DNA from 3 places in the Kitasatospora sp. NPDC004615 genome. Region 2 is predicted to be linked to each of the others. Evidence: riboswitches for the same ligand, from Rfam matches in the RefSeq annotation. Region 2 holds a riboswitch; each other region holds the start of a gene.
What was found. Region 2 has a riboswitch for thiamine pyrophosphate ahead of thiC (phosphomethylpyrimidine synthase ThiC). Riboswitches for the same ligand answer to the same signal wherever they lie in the genome.
Positions count from the first base shown of each region.

Region 1 (3,307 bases), on a different contig from region 2:
CGTGCCGGCCCGCGTACTGCACCATGCGGTCGAACTGCTCGGACCAGAAGTACGGGACGGGGTCGTAGGGCGCGTCCAGGGTGCCGAGCACCGAGGCGGCGACGGCGCCGCCGGAGTGCAGGGCGTGGTCCCAGTGCTGGACGGCGAGCCGGGTGCCGAACCGGGCGGACGGGTAGGAGACGCAGTCGCCGACCGCCCAGACGCCGGGCAGCGCGGTGCGCAGCCGGTCGTCCACCGGGACGGTGCCGTCGGGGTCGAGGGCGAGCGGGCTGCCGGCGAGCCAGCCGGTGGCGGGGCGGGCGCCGATGCCGACCACCACCTCGTCGGCGGGCAGGTGGGTGCCGTCGGCGAGCAGCACCCCGCCGTCGGCGGCCCCGGCAACGCCGACGCCGCAGCGCAGTTCGACGCCGGCGGCGGCGTACCACTCGGTCATCAGGGTGCCGAGTTCGGCGGGCAGCGCCCCGGCCAGCGGGGTGGCGGCGGCCTCGACGACGGTGACGTGGCAGCCCAGGGCGCGGGCGACGGTGGCGGTCTCGGCGCCGATCCAGCCCGCGCCGACCAGCACGATCCGCTTGTCGGGGGTGAGCGCGGCGCGCAGCGCGTGCGCGTCGTCGACGGTGCGCAAGGTGCGGGCGTCGGGCAGACCGGGCAGCGTGCGCGGGTCGGCGCCGGTGGCGATCACCAGGGCACCGTACGGGAGTTCGCCGCGGTCGGTGTGCAGCACGCCGGCGTTCAGGCTGGTGGCGCGGTGGCCGGTGCGCAATTCGACGCCGAGGTCGGTCCAGTCGATCTCGAAGGCGGTGGCGTCGGTCTTGCCGAGCAGCACGTCCTTGGACAGCGGCGGCCGGTCGTACGGGAGGTGGAGTTCCTCGCCGACCAGGGTGATCGCGCCCTGCCAGCCACCCTGTCGCAGGTTCAGGGCGGCCTGTGCGCCCGCCATGCCCGCCCCGACCACGACGACCCGGTCCGTTGCCCTCAGTTCAGCCACGGCGTCCACCCTAACCGGCCTGATGTCGGCAGGGGCACCGGCGTTAAAGTGGAGGGACTGAACTATCACGGGAGCCCGGCGCACCGGGCTGAGAGGCGGGCTGTGGCGGCCCGCGACCGTCCGAACCTGATCCGGGTCATGCCGGCGAAGGGAGAAGAAGCGCTGTGGCACATTCCGACGTGCTGGTGATCGGCGGGGGCATCATCGGCCTCGGCGTCGCCTGGCGTACCGCGCAGCGCGGGCTGAGCGTCGCGGTGGTGGACCCGTCGCCGGGCGGCGGCGCGGCCCAGGTCGCCGCGGGCATGCTCGCGCCGGTCACCGAACTCCAGTACGGCGAGGAGCCGTTGCTGCGCCTGGGCATGGCGTCCAACGAGCGCTACGGGGCGTTCGCCGCCGAGCTGACCGAGCTGACCGGCCTGGACACCGGCTACCGCCGCACCGGCACGCTGGCCGTCGCGCTGGACTCCGACGACCGCGAGGAACTGCGCGAACTGCACGCCTTCCACGGCCGGCTGGGCCTGGAGTCCACGTGGCTGACCGGCCGGGAGTGCCGCCGGCTGGAGCCGATGCTGGCCCCGGGCATACGCGGCGGCCTGCACGTCGCCGAGGACCACCAGGTGGACGGCCGCCGCCTCGCCGCCGCGCTGGTCGCGGCCTGCAAGCTGCTCGGCGTCGCCTTCCACCGCACCCAGGCCGCCGAACTGGTGACGGACGGCGAACGGGCGCTCGGCGTCCGCCTGTTGAGCGGCGAGCAGCTGACGGCCGACCGGACGGTGCTGGCGGCCGGCTCGCGCAGCCACCTGCTGCCGGGCCTTCCGGACGGGGTGCTGCCGGCCATCCGCCCGGTCAAGGGGCAGGTGCTGCGGCTGCGCGTCCCGAAGCTGTACGCGCCGTTCCTGTCCCGCAATGTGCGCGCCGTGGTGCGCGGCCAGCACCTGTACCTGGTGCCGCGCGCCGACGGCGAGTTGGTGATCGGCGCGACCACCGAGGAGATGGGCCACGACACCACCGTCACCGCGGGCGGCGTGTACGAGCTGCTCCGGGATGCGCACGAACTCGTCCCCGGCATCACCGAGTTGCCGCTGGTGGAGACGGGCGCGGGGCTGCGGCCCGGTTCCCCCGACAACGCGCCGCTGCTCGGCCCGACCGCGCTGCCCGGCCTGGTCGCCGCCACCGGGCACTACCGCAACGGCGTGCTGCTCACCCCCGTCACCGCCGACCTGCTCGCCGACTACCTGGCCACCGGCGAACTCCACCCGCTGGCCGCGGACTTCACCCCCGACCGCTTCCGCACCGAGGTGCCCGCATGAACACCGTCGCCCTGACCGTCAACGGCGAACCCCGCACGCTGCCCGCCGCCACCACGCTGGACGTGCTGGTCGCCGAGGTGTCCGCCGCCAACACCGGCGTCGCCGCCGCCGTCAACGAGGCCGTGGTGCCGCGCAGTTCGTGGCCCGCCACGGCGCTCGGCGACGGCGACCGGGTGGAGATCCTCACCGCCGTGCAGGGAGGCTGAGATGGCCGACGACCTGCTGACCATCGGCGACACCACCTTCACCTCCCGCCTGATCATGGGCACCGGCGGCGCCCCCAGCCTGGATGTGCTGGAGCAGGCGCTGCGGGTCTCCGGCACCGAACTGACCACGGTGGCGATGCGCCGGGTCAACACCGCCACCCAGGGCTCGGTGCTGGAGGTGCTGGCCCGCAACGGCATCCGGATCCTCCCGAACACGGCCGGCTGCTACACCGCGGGCGAGGCCGTGCTCACCGCCCGCCTGGCCCGCGAGGCGCTCGGCACCGACTGGGTGAAGCTCGAGGTGATCGCCGACGAGCGCACCCTGCTGCCCGACCCGATCGAACTCCTGGACGCCGCCGAGACCTTGGTCGACGACGGCTTCACCGTGCTGCCGTACACCAACGACGACCCGGTGCTGGCCCGCAAGCTGGAGGACGTCGGCTGCGCGGCGATCATGCCGCTGGGCTCGCCGATCGGCTCCGGCCTGGGCATCCGCAACCCGCACAACTTCCAGCTGATCGTGGAGTCCGCGAACGTCCCGGTCGTCCTCGACGCGGGCGCCGGCACCGCCAGCGACGTCGCCCTGGCGATGGAACTCGGCTGCTCCGCCGTCATGCTGGCCTCCGCCGTGACCCGCGCCCAGGAGCCCGTCCTGATGGCCGACGCGATGCGCCGCGCCGTCGAGGCCGGCCGCCTCGCCCACCGGGCCGGCCGGATCCCGCGCCGCTACTACGCCGAGGCCTCCTCCCCCACCACCGGCCTGGCCGACACCCGGGAGCGCCCCGCGTTCTGACGGCGCGCCC
Region 1 is NZ_JBIALQ010000006.1:518,501-521,807, reverse strand. It holds gene ACFYS8_RS23505 (NAD(P)/FAD-dependent oxidoreductase) at 1-997, opposite strand, end outside; TPP riboswitch at 1,046-1,158, shown strand; gene thiO (glycine oxidase ThiO) at 1,153-2,298, shown strand; gene thiS (sulfur carrier protein ThiS) at 2,295-2,504, shown strand; gene ACFYS8_RS23490 (thiazole synthase) at 2,506-3,297, shown strand.
Region 1: another riboswitch for thiamine pyrophosphate. It lies ahead of thiO (glycine oxidase ThiO); the one in region 2 lies ahead of thiC (phosphomethylpyrimidine synthase ThiC).

Region 2 (3,307 bases):
GCTCAAGGTGTTCCAAGGCTGCATGGCGTGGATCATCCCAGGCACGGCCTCAGGTCACTGAGCGGATTTCTGCGCAGCAATGGCCGCTGTCGCTGACCGGCAGGCCGGACCCGCCACGTCGAAGCGCCGCTCCGGGAAACCAAGGGGACCCGGAGCGACGCAGTCGGTCAGACCAGATCAGTCCGCCAGCGGCAGGTAGACCTTGTTTCCCTGGACCTTGAACTCCTCGGACATGGCCTTCATGCCCTCGACGGCGGCCTCGTCGTACTCCGGCGAGGCCGCGCCGTTGCCGAACTTCTCATTGATGGTTTTGCTGATCTTCATCGAGCAGAACTTCGGGCCGCACATGGAGCAGAAGTGCGCGGTCTTGGCGGGCTCGGCGGGGAGGGTCTCGTCGTGGAATTCGCGGGCGGTCTCGGGGTCGAGGGCCAGGTTGAACTGGTCCTCCCAGCGGAATTCGAAGCGGGCGTCGGAGAGGGCGTCGTCCCAGGCCTGGGCGCCGGGGTGGCCCTTGGCGAGGTCGGCGGCGTGGGCGGCGATCTTGTAGGTGATGACGCCGGTTTTGACGTCGTCGCGGTTGGGCAGGCCGAGGTGTTCCTTGGGGGTGACGTAGCAGAGCATCGCGGTGCCCCACCAGGCGATCATCGCGGCGCCGATGCCGGAGGTGATGTGGTCGTAGCCGGGTGCGACGTCGGTGGTGAGCGGGCCGAGCGTGTAGAACGGGGCCTCGTCGCAGATCTCCTTCTGCAGGTCCATGTTCTCGCGGATCTTGTGCATCGGGACGTGTCCGGGGCCTTCGATCATCACCTGGACGTCCTTGGCGCGGGCGATCCGGCCGAGCTCGCCGAGGGTGGTGAGTTCGGCGAACTGGGCCTCGTCGTTGGCGTCGGCGATGGAGCCGGGCCGCAGGCCGTCACCGAGCGAGAAGGTGACGTCATAGGCGCGCAGCAGGTCGCAGAGTTCCTCGAAGTGCGTGTAGAGGAAGTTCTCCTGGTGGTGGGCCAGGCACCAGGCGGCCATGATGGAGCCGCCGCGCGAGACGATGCCGGTCTTGCGGCGGGCGGTGAGCGGCACGTACCGGAGCAGGACGCCGGCGTGCACGGTCATGTAGTCGACGCCCTGCTCGCACTGTTCGAGGACGGTGTCCCGGTAGACCTCCCAGCTGAGTTCCTCGGCCCGGCCGTCGACCTTCTCCAGTGCCTGGTAGAGCGGGACGGTGCCGATCGGGACGGGGGAGTTGCGCAGGATCCACTCGCGGGTGGTGTGGATGTTGCGGCCGGTGGAGAGGTCCATGACGGTGTCGGCGCCCCAGCGGGTGGCCCAGGTCATCTTCTCCACCTCCTCCTCGATGGAGGAGGTGACGGCGGAGTTGCCGATGTTGGCGTTGATCTTCACCAGGAAGTCGGTGCCGATGATGGCCGGTTCGCTCTCGGGGTGGTTCACGTTGACCGGGATGACGGCGCGTCCGCGGGCCACCTGCTCGCGGACGAACTCCGGTTCGAGGCCTTCCCGGAGCGCCACGAACTCCATCTCGGGGGTGATCAACCCACGCTTGGCGTAGGCGAGTTGGGTGACAGCTTCGCCGTCCCTGGCGCGCAGCGGGCGGCGTGGGCGGCCGGGGAAGACGGCGTCCAGGTTGCGCAGGTCGCCGCCGCGCGGCGCGGTGTGCTTGATGCCGTCGTCCTCGGGGCGGGCCTCGCGGCCCTGGTACTCCTCGACGTCGCCGCGCTGCCGGATCCATCCGTCGCGCAGGGCGGGCAGTCCGCGGCGGACGTCGGTGGGCAGGTCGGGGTCGGTGTACGGGCCGGAGGTGTCGTACAGCGGGACGGTGCGGCCGTCGCTGAGGTGGACCTCGCGGTAGGGGACCCGCAGGTCGGGGCGGCTGCCTTGGCGGTAGGCCTTGCGCCAGGCGGGGGTGGGGTACCCGGTGGCGGCCGACTCGCGGGCAGACTGGTACTCGGAAAATGCGGTCATCGGACCTTCAACTCCCTACGCCGGCATTACCCGGTCAGGTTCCTGCGGTCGGCGCAGCAGGTGGTACGCGGGCCCGCGTACCGTCAGCGCCCTCTCAGCCCGGTGCTCCGAGCTCCCGTTCCGCGCAGGCGTCGTCCGCCTGCGTTCGGTTCCTCACCGTAGGGCACGTCACGGCGCCGGTCCAGGGCGCACTCCCGCGCCCGGGCCTCCCCCGGCGGGCAACTCCCGCGTGGGCCCGAGCTGTTCACGCCCCGTGCAAGGTGGGAGAATCGTGCAGGTGATCGGACTGACGGGGCGGGTGACAGGGCGGATCGGCGCGGGCCTGGTCGGCGAGGTGATGGTGCACGTGCCCGAACGGCTGGGCACCGAGGCGTTCCTGGCGTACCGCGCCACACCGGGCGAGCCGCTGCAGCCGGGCACCATGGTGGTGGTGGTCGAATATCAGCCACCACGCACGGTGTACGTCGAGCCCTTTTGATCGCACGTCAGACGGCCTCCACAAACCTGTCGCAACACTTTTGAGACAGTGAGAGTTCCCACCGTCCAGACCCTTCCCCCCTGATCCGGAACGGCGGAGAATGCGGCTGCCGCCGGTTTCCGCGCCAGTTCTGCACGACCCAAGCGCAGCACGGGACCGGTGTGCTCCTAAGGGGGGATTGCCGATGTTGGTCGGCATCGCAGGCGGCGCCGTCGCAGGCCTCGTTCTGCTGATCGTTCTTTTCAAGCTGATGTGGCGCGTGGCGGAACCCAACGAGGCGCTGGTGATCTCGGGTTCCAAGCACGGCGAGGGTCTGGGCTTCCGCGTGGTGACCGGGCGGGGCACCTTCGTGGTGCCGGGCGTCCAGGCGGTGCGCCGGCTCTCGCTGGACCTGAACGAGGCCGCGCTGGACGTGGAGTGCGTGACGTCGCAGGGAATTCCCGTGCACGTCAAGGGCGTTGTGATCTTCAAGGTGGGCGACGACCCGGTGTCGATCGCCAACGCCGCCCGGCGTTTCCTGGACCAGCAGAAGATGATGGGCCAGCGGGTGCACAACGTGTTCGCCGGCCACCTGCGGTCCATCGTCGGTGGGCTGACGGTCGAGGACATGATCCGCGACCGCGAGCGGCTCACCGGTGAGACCCGCTCCGCCTCGGGCATCGAGATGGAGAAGCTCGGTCTGATCATCGACTCGCTGCAGATCCAGGAGATCCTGGACCCGACCGGGTACATCACCAACCTGGCCGCGCCGCACGCCGCAGCCGTCCAGCGCGACGCCCGGATCGCCGCCGCCGAGGCGGACCGACGGGCCACCGAGGCCGAGCAGGAGGCGTTCGCCCGCAAGGCCGAGGCAAC
Region 2 is NZ_JBIALQ010000003.1:544,492-547,798, reverse strand. It holds gene ACFYS8_RS13810 (hypothetical protein) at 1-36, opposite strand, end outside; gene thiC (phosphomethylpyrimidine synthase ThiC) at 178-1,974, opposite strand; TPP riboswitch at 1,970-2,103, opposite strand; gene ACFYS8_RS13800 (hypothetical protein) at 2,252-2,452, shown strand; gene ACFYS8_RS13795 (flotillin family protein) at 2,637-3,307, shown strand, end outside.

Region 3 (3,307 bases), 280 kb from region 2:
GCCGGCCGGCCCCGAGGAAGTAGTCCACCGCCAGCACCGCGAACAGCGGCACGAACACCGACCCGATCAGGCCGAGGAACGCGTAGTACGAGTCGGTGAACTCCTTGATGCGCAGCGCCAGTACCGTCACCAGCACGCCGATGCCGCCGGTCAGCACCCGCCGGTCCACCTTCGGCCACAGGTTGTGGATCGACATCGCCGTCGAGTACACGTTCGCGAACGACTGGTCCGACTCGCGCAGCACCAGCACCAGCAGGAACGCCCAGCCCGCGGCCACGCCGGTGAACGAGCCGAGGATCTTCTCCGGGTCGCCGCCGGACTGCAGCAGCGCCACCACGCCCAGCACGTAGCACCACACCTGGGCCACCGTGTAGCCGGAGAACGTCCCCCAGAACGCGCTCGCCGAGGTGCGCGCGTGCCGGGTGTAGTCGGCGGCCAGCGGGACGAACGAGATCGACACCGCGATCACCGCGTCCGTCGCCGACAGGAAGCCGTCCCAGTTGCCCGCACCCGGGTCCGGGAAGCCCAGCCGGGCGAACTGCACCGTGAAGTACACCATCGCCACACCGACCGCGACGGCCACGTACTTGCGCAGCACCGCGATCGCGCCCAGCGGCCAGATCGTCAGCACCGTCGTCAGCACGCCCGCCAGCAGCACGAACAGCCAGCGCCAGCCCTCGGTGCCGGCCACCGTCTGGGCGCCCCAGGCGATCACCGTCAGCTCGTACACGCCCCAGCCGACGCACTGCAGGATGTTCAGCACCGTCGGCACGTACGACAGCCGGGTGCCGAACAGGCCGCGCAGCACCGCCATGGCCGGCGCGCCCGTGCGGGCGCCCACCAGCGCCGCCACCGCGAGCATCGCGGTGCCGATCGCGGTACCCGCCACGATCGCCGTCACGGCCGCGGTGAAGCCCAGCTCGTGGCCCTGCTTGCCCAGCACCGTCGCGGCGCTGGTGAACCCGATCAGGCTCACCCCGAGGTTCGCCCACAGCGCGAACAGCGCCCGGAAATCCAGCGTCCGCGGCGGCGCCGTGTCGAGGGTCAGCGGGGCCTCGGCCCGCGCGGCCGTCTCAAGATCGGAAATTGGGGCAGACGGAACAGCCGTCATGGCCGATACTCCCTACGCCGGCATTACCCGGACAGGTTCCGGCGGTCAGCGCCCCCTCGACCGGGGTGGCGACACCGCCATGCCCTACGGTCGATCCGGCGCACTCTCAGCCTGGCTGGTCCAAGCTCCCGCGACGTTCTTCGGTTTACAGGAGCGACAGGCTAGCCTCCGGGTGGGAGAACGCCAAGGCCGGGGGGAACGGCGTCCGCATCGCGGGACCACTGATGTCCATGTCAGCGAGGCCTAAGGCTTCTCATGATTTCTTCAGGGGCCCGCTTACGGTGTCCGAATCCGGCATAGGAAAAACTGTGCCCCGAGGCTGTGGCCGCGCCGACCGAGCGACGGACCGCAGCCCAAGGTTCTGTCAGCGATGGAGGTCGTCCGTGAGCACCGAGCACGCGAGTGGTACCACCCCGCCGGAGAAGGCCCCCGAGGCCACCGGCACCGAGGCGGCCGCCGCCACCGCCGGAACGCCCGCGCCCGCTCCCTCCTACCTCGACGCCCCGCCGCCGGTGCTGCCGGCGGCCCCGGCGGCGCCCGCGCCCGCCGCGCCGGTGTCCGACCAGACCATGCAGCTCGGGAAGGTCCCCGCCGCGCCGGCGGCCCCGCCGGTGGCCCCGGCTCCGGCTCCGGCTCCGGTGGACGCGCCGCCGCCGTTCCAGAACCCGTACGGCAGCGTCAGCGAGCCGCCCAGCCCCTACACGCCGACCACCGTCACCCCGGCCGTGCCGCCGCACGCCCAGGAGACGCCGGCCAACCCCTACGCGTCGGCCCCGGACGCCCAGCCCGTGGCGGCCAACCCGTTCGCGCCGACCGCGGTCGCCCACGACCCGCAGGGCACCCCGGGCGTCCCCGGCGTCCCCGGCGAAGGGCAGCACCCGTTCGGCGCCGGTCACCCGGTGGGCGGCTGGGGCCACCCGGCCGGCGGTCCGGGCGGCGTCGGCGGGCCGGGCGAGCCGGGTGCGCCGTGGGGTGGCCCGCAGCCCGCCCCGGGCGGCGGCTCCGGCAAGAGCAAGCGCGGCGGCCTGGTCGCGCTGGTCGCGGCGGTCGCCCTGGTGGCCGGCCTGGCCGGTGGTGCGATCGGCGCGAGCGTCTCCGGCGGGAACGGCGACAGCGGCACCAAGCACACCAGCACCACCGTCAGCGTCGGCAACGCCCACCAGACCCTGGACCGGGCCCCCGAGTCCGTCGCCGGGATCGCCGCCAAGGCGCTGCCGTCCACCGTCACCATCAAGGCCTCGAACTCCAGCGAGTCCGGCACCGGCACCGGGTTCGTCTTCGACACCGAGGGCCACATCCTGACCAACAACCACGTGGTCGCGCCCGCCGCCAAGGGCGGCAAGCTCTCCGTCAAGTTCTCCGACGGGTCGTCGTACACCGCGTCCGTGGTCGGCCGCGCCGAGGGCTACGACGTCGCGGTGATCCGCCTCGACAACCCGCCCAAGGACAAGCTCGTCCCGCTGCCGCTCGGCGACTCCGACAAGGTCGCCATCGGTGACTCCACCATCGCCATCGGCGCGCCCTACGGCCTCGAAGGCACCGTCACCACCGGCATCATCTCCGCCAAGGACCGCCCGGTCGCCTCCGGCGACGAGACCGGCGCCAACTCCTCGTACATGAACGCCCTGCAGACCGACGCGTCGATCAACCCCGGCAACTCCGGCGGCCCGCTGCTCGACGGCTCCGGCTCGGTCATCGGCATCAACTCGGCGATCCAGTCGAACACCAGCGGCTCCGGCCGGGCCGGCTCCATCGGCCTCGGCTTCGCCATCCCGATCAACCAGGCCAAGTGGGTCGCCCAGACCCTGATCAAGGACGGCACCCCCGTCTACGCGATCCTCGGCGTCCTGCGCAACGACGACTACCGCGGCGACGGCGCCCAGATCGCCACCGCCCCCGTCCGCGACACCCCCGCCGTCACCCCCGGCGGCCCCGCCGACCAGGCCGGCCTGAAGGCCGGCGACGTCATCACCAAGCTCGGCGGCATCTCCATCGACAGCGGCCCGACCCTGGTCAGCGAGATCTGGACGCACAAGCCCGGCGAGAAGGTCGAGGTCGAGTACACCCGCGACGGCAAGGCCGCCAAGACCACCGTCACCCTCGGCGAACGCAAGGGCGACAACTGACCCCTCCACAACGGAGTGCACCGAACCCGCCCCGACCCGTTAGGCTGGCCTCCACCGAGGAGGGTTGCCC
Region 3 is NZ_JBIALQ010000003.1:259,897-263,203, reverse strand. It holds gene ACFYS8_RS12310 (purine-cytosine permease family protein) at 1-1,111, opposite strand, end outside; TPP riboswitch at 1,102-1,253, opposite strand; gene ACFYS8_RS12305 (S1C family serine protease) at 1,495-3,237, shown strand; tRNA gene ACFYS8_RS12300 (tRNA-Ser) at 3,296-3,307, shown strand, end outside.
Region 3: another riboswitch for thiamine pyrophosphate. It lies ahead of ACFYS8_RS12310 (purine-cytosine permease family protein); the one in region 2 lies ahead of thiC (phosphomethylpyrimidine synthase ThiC).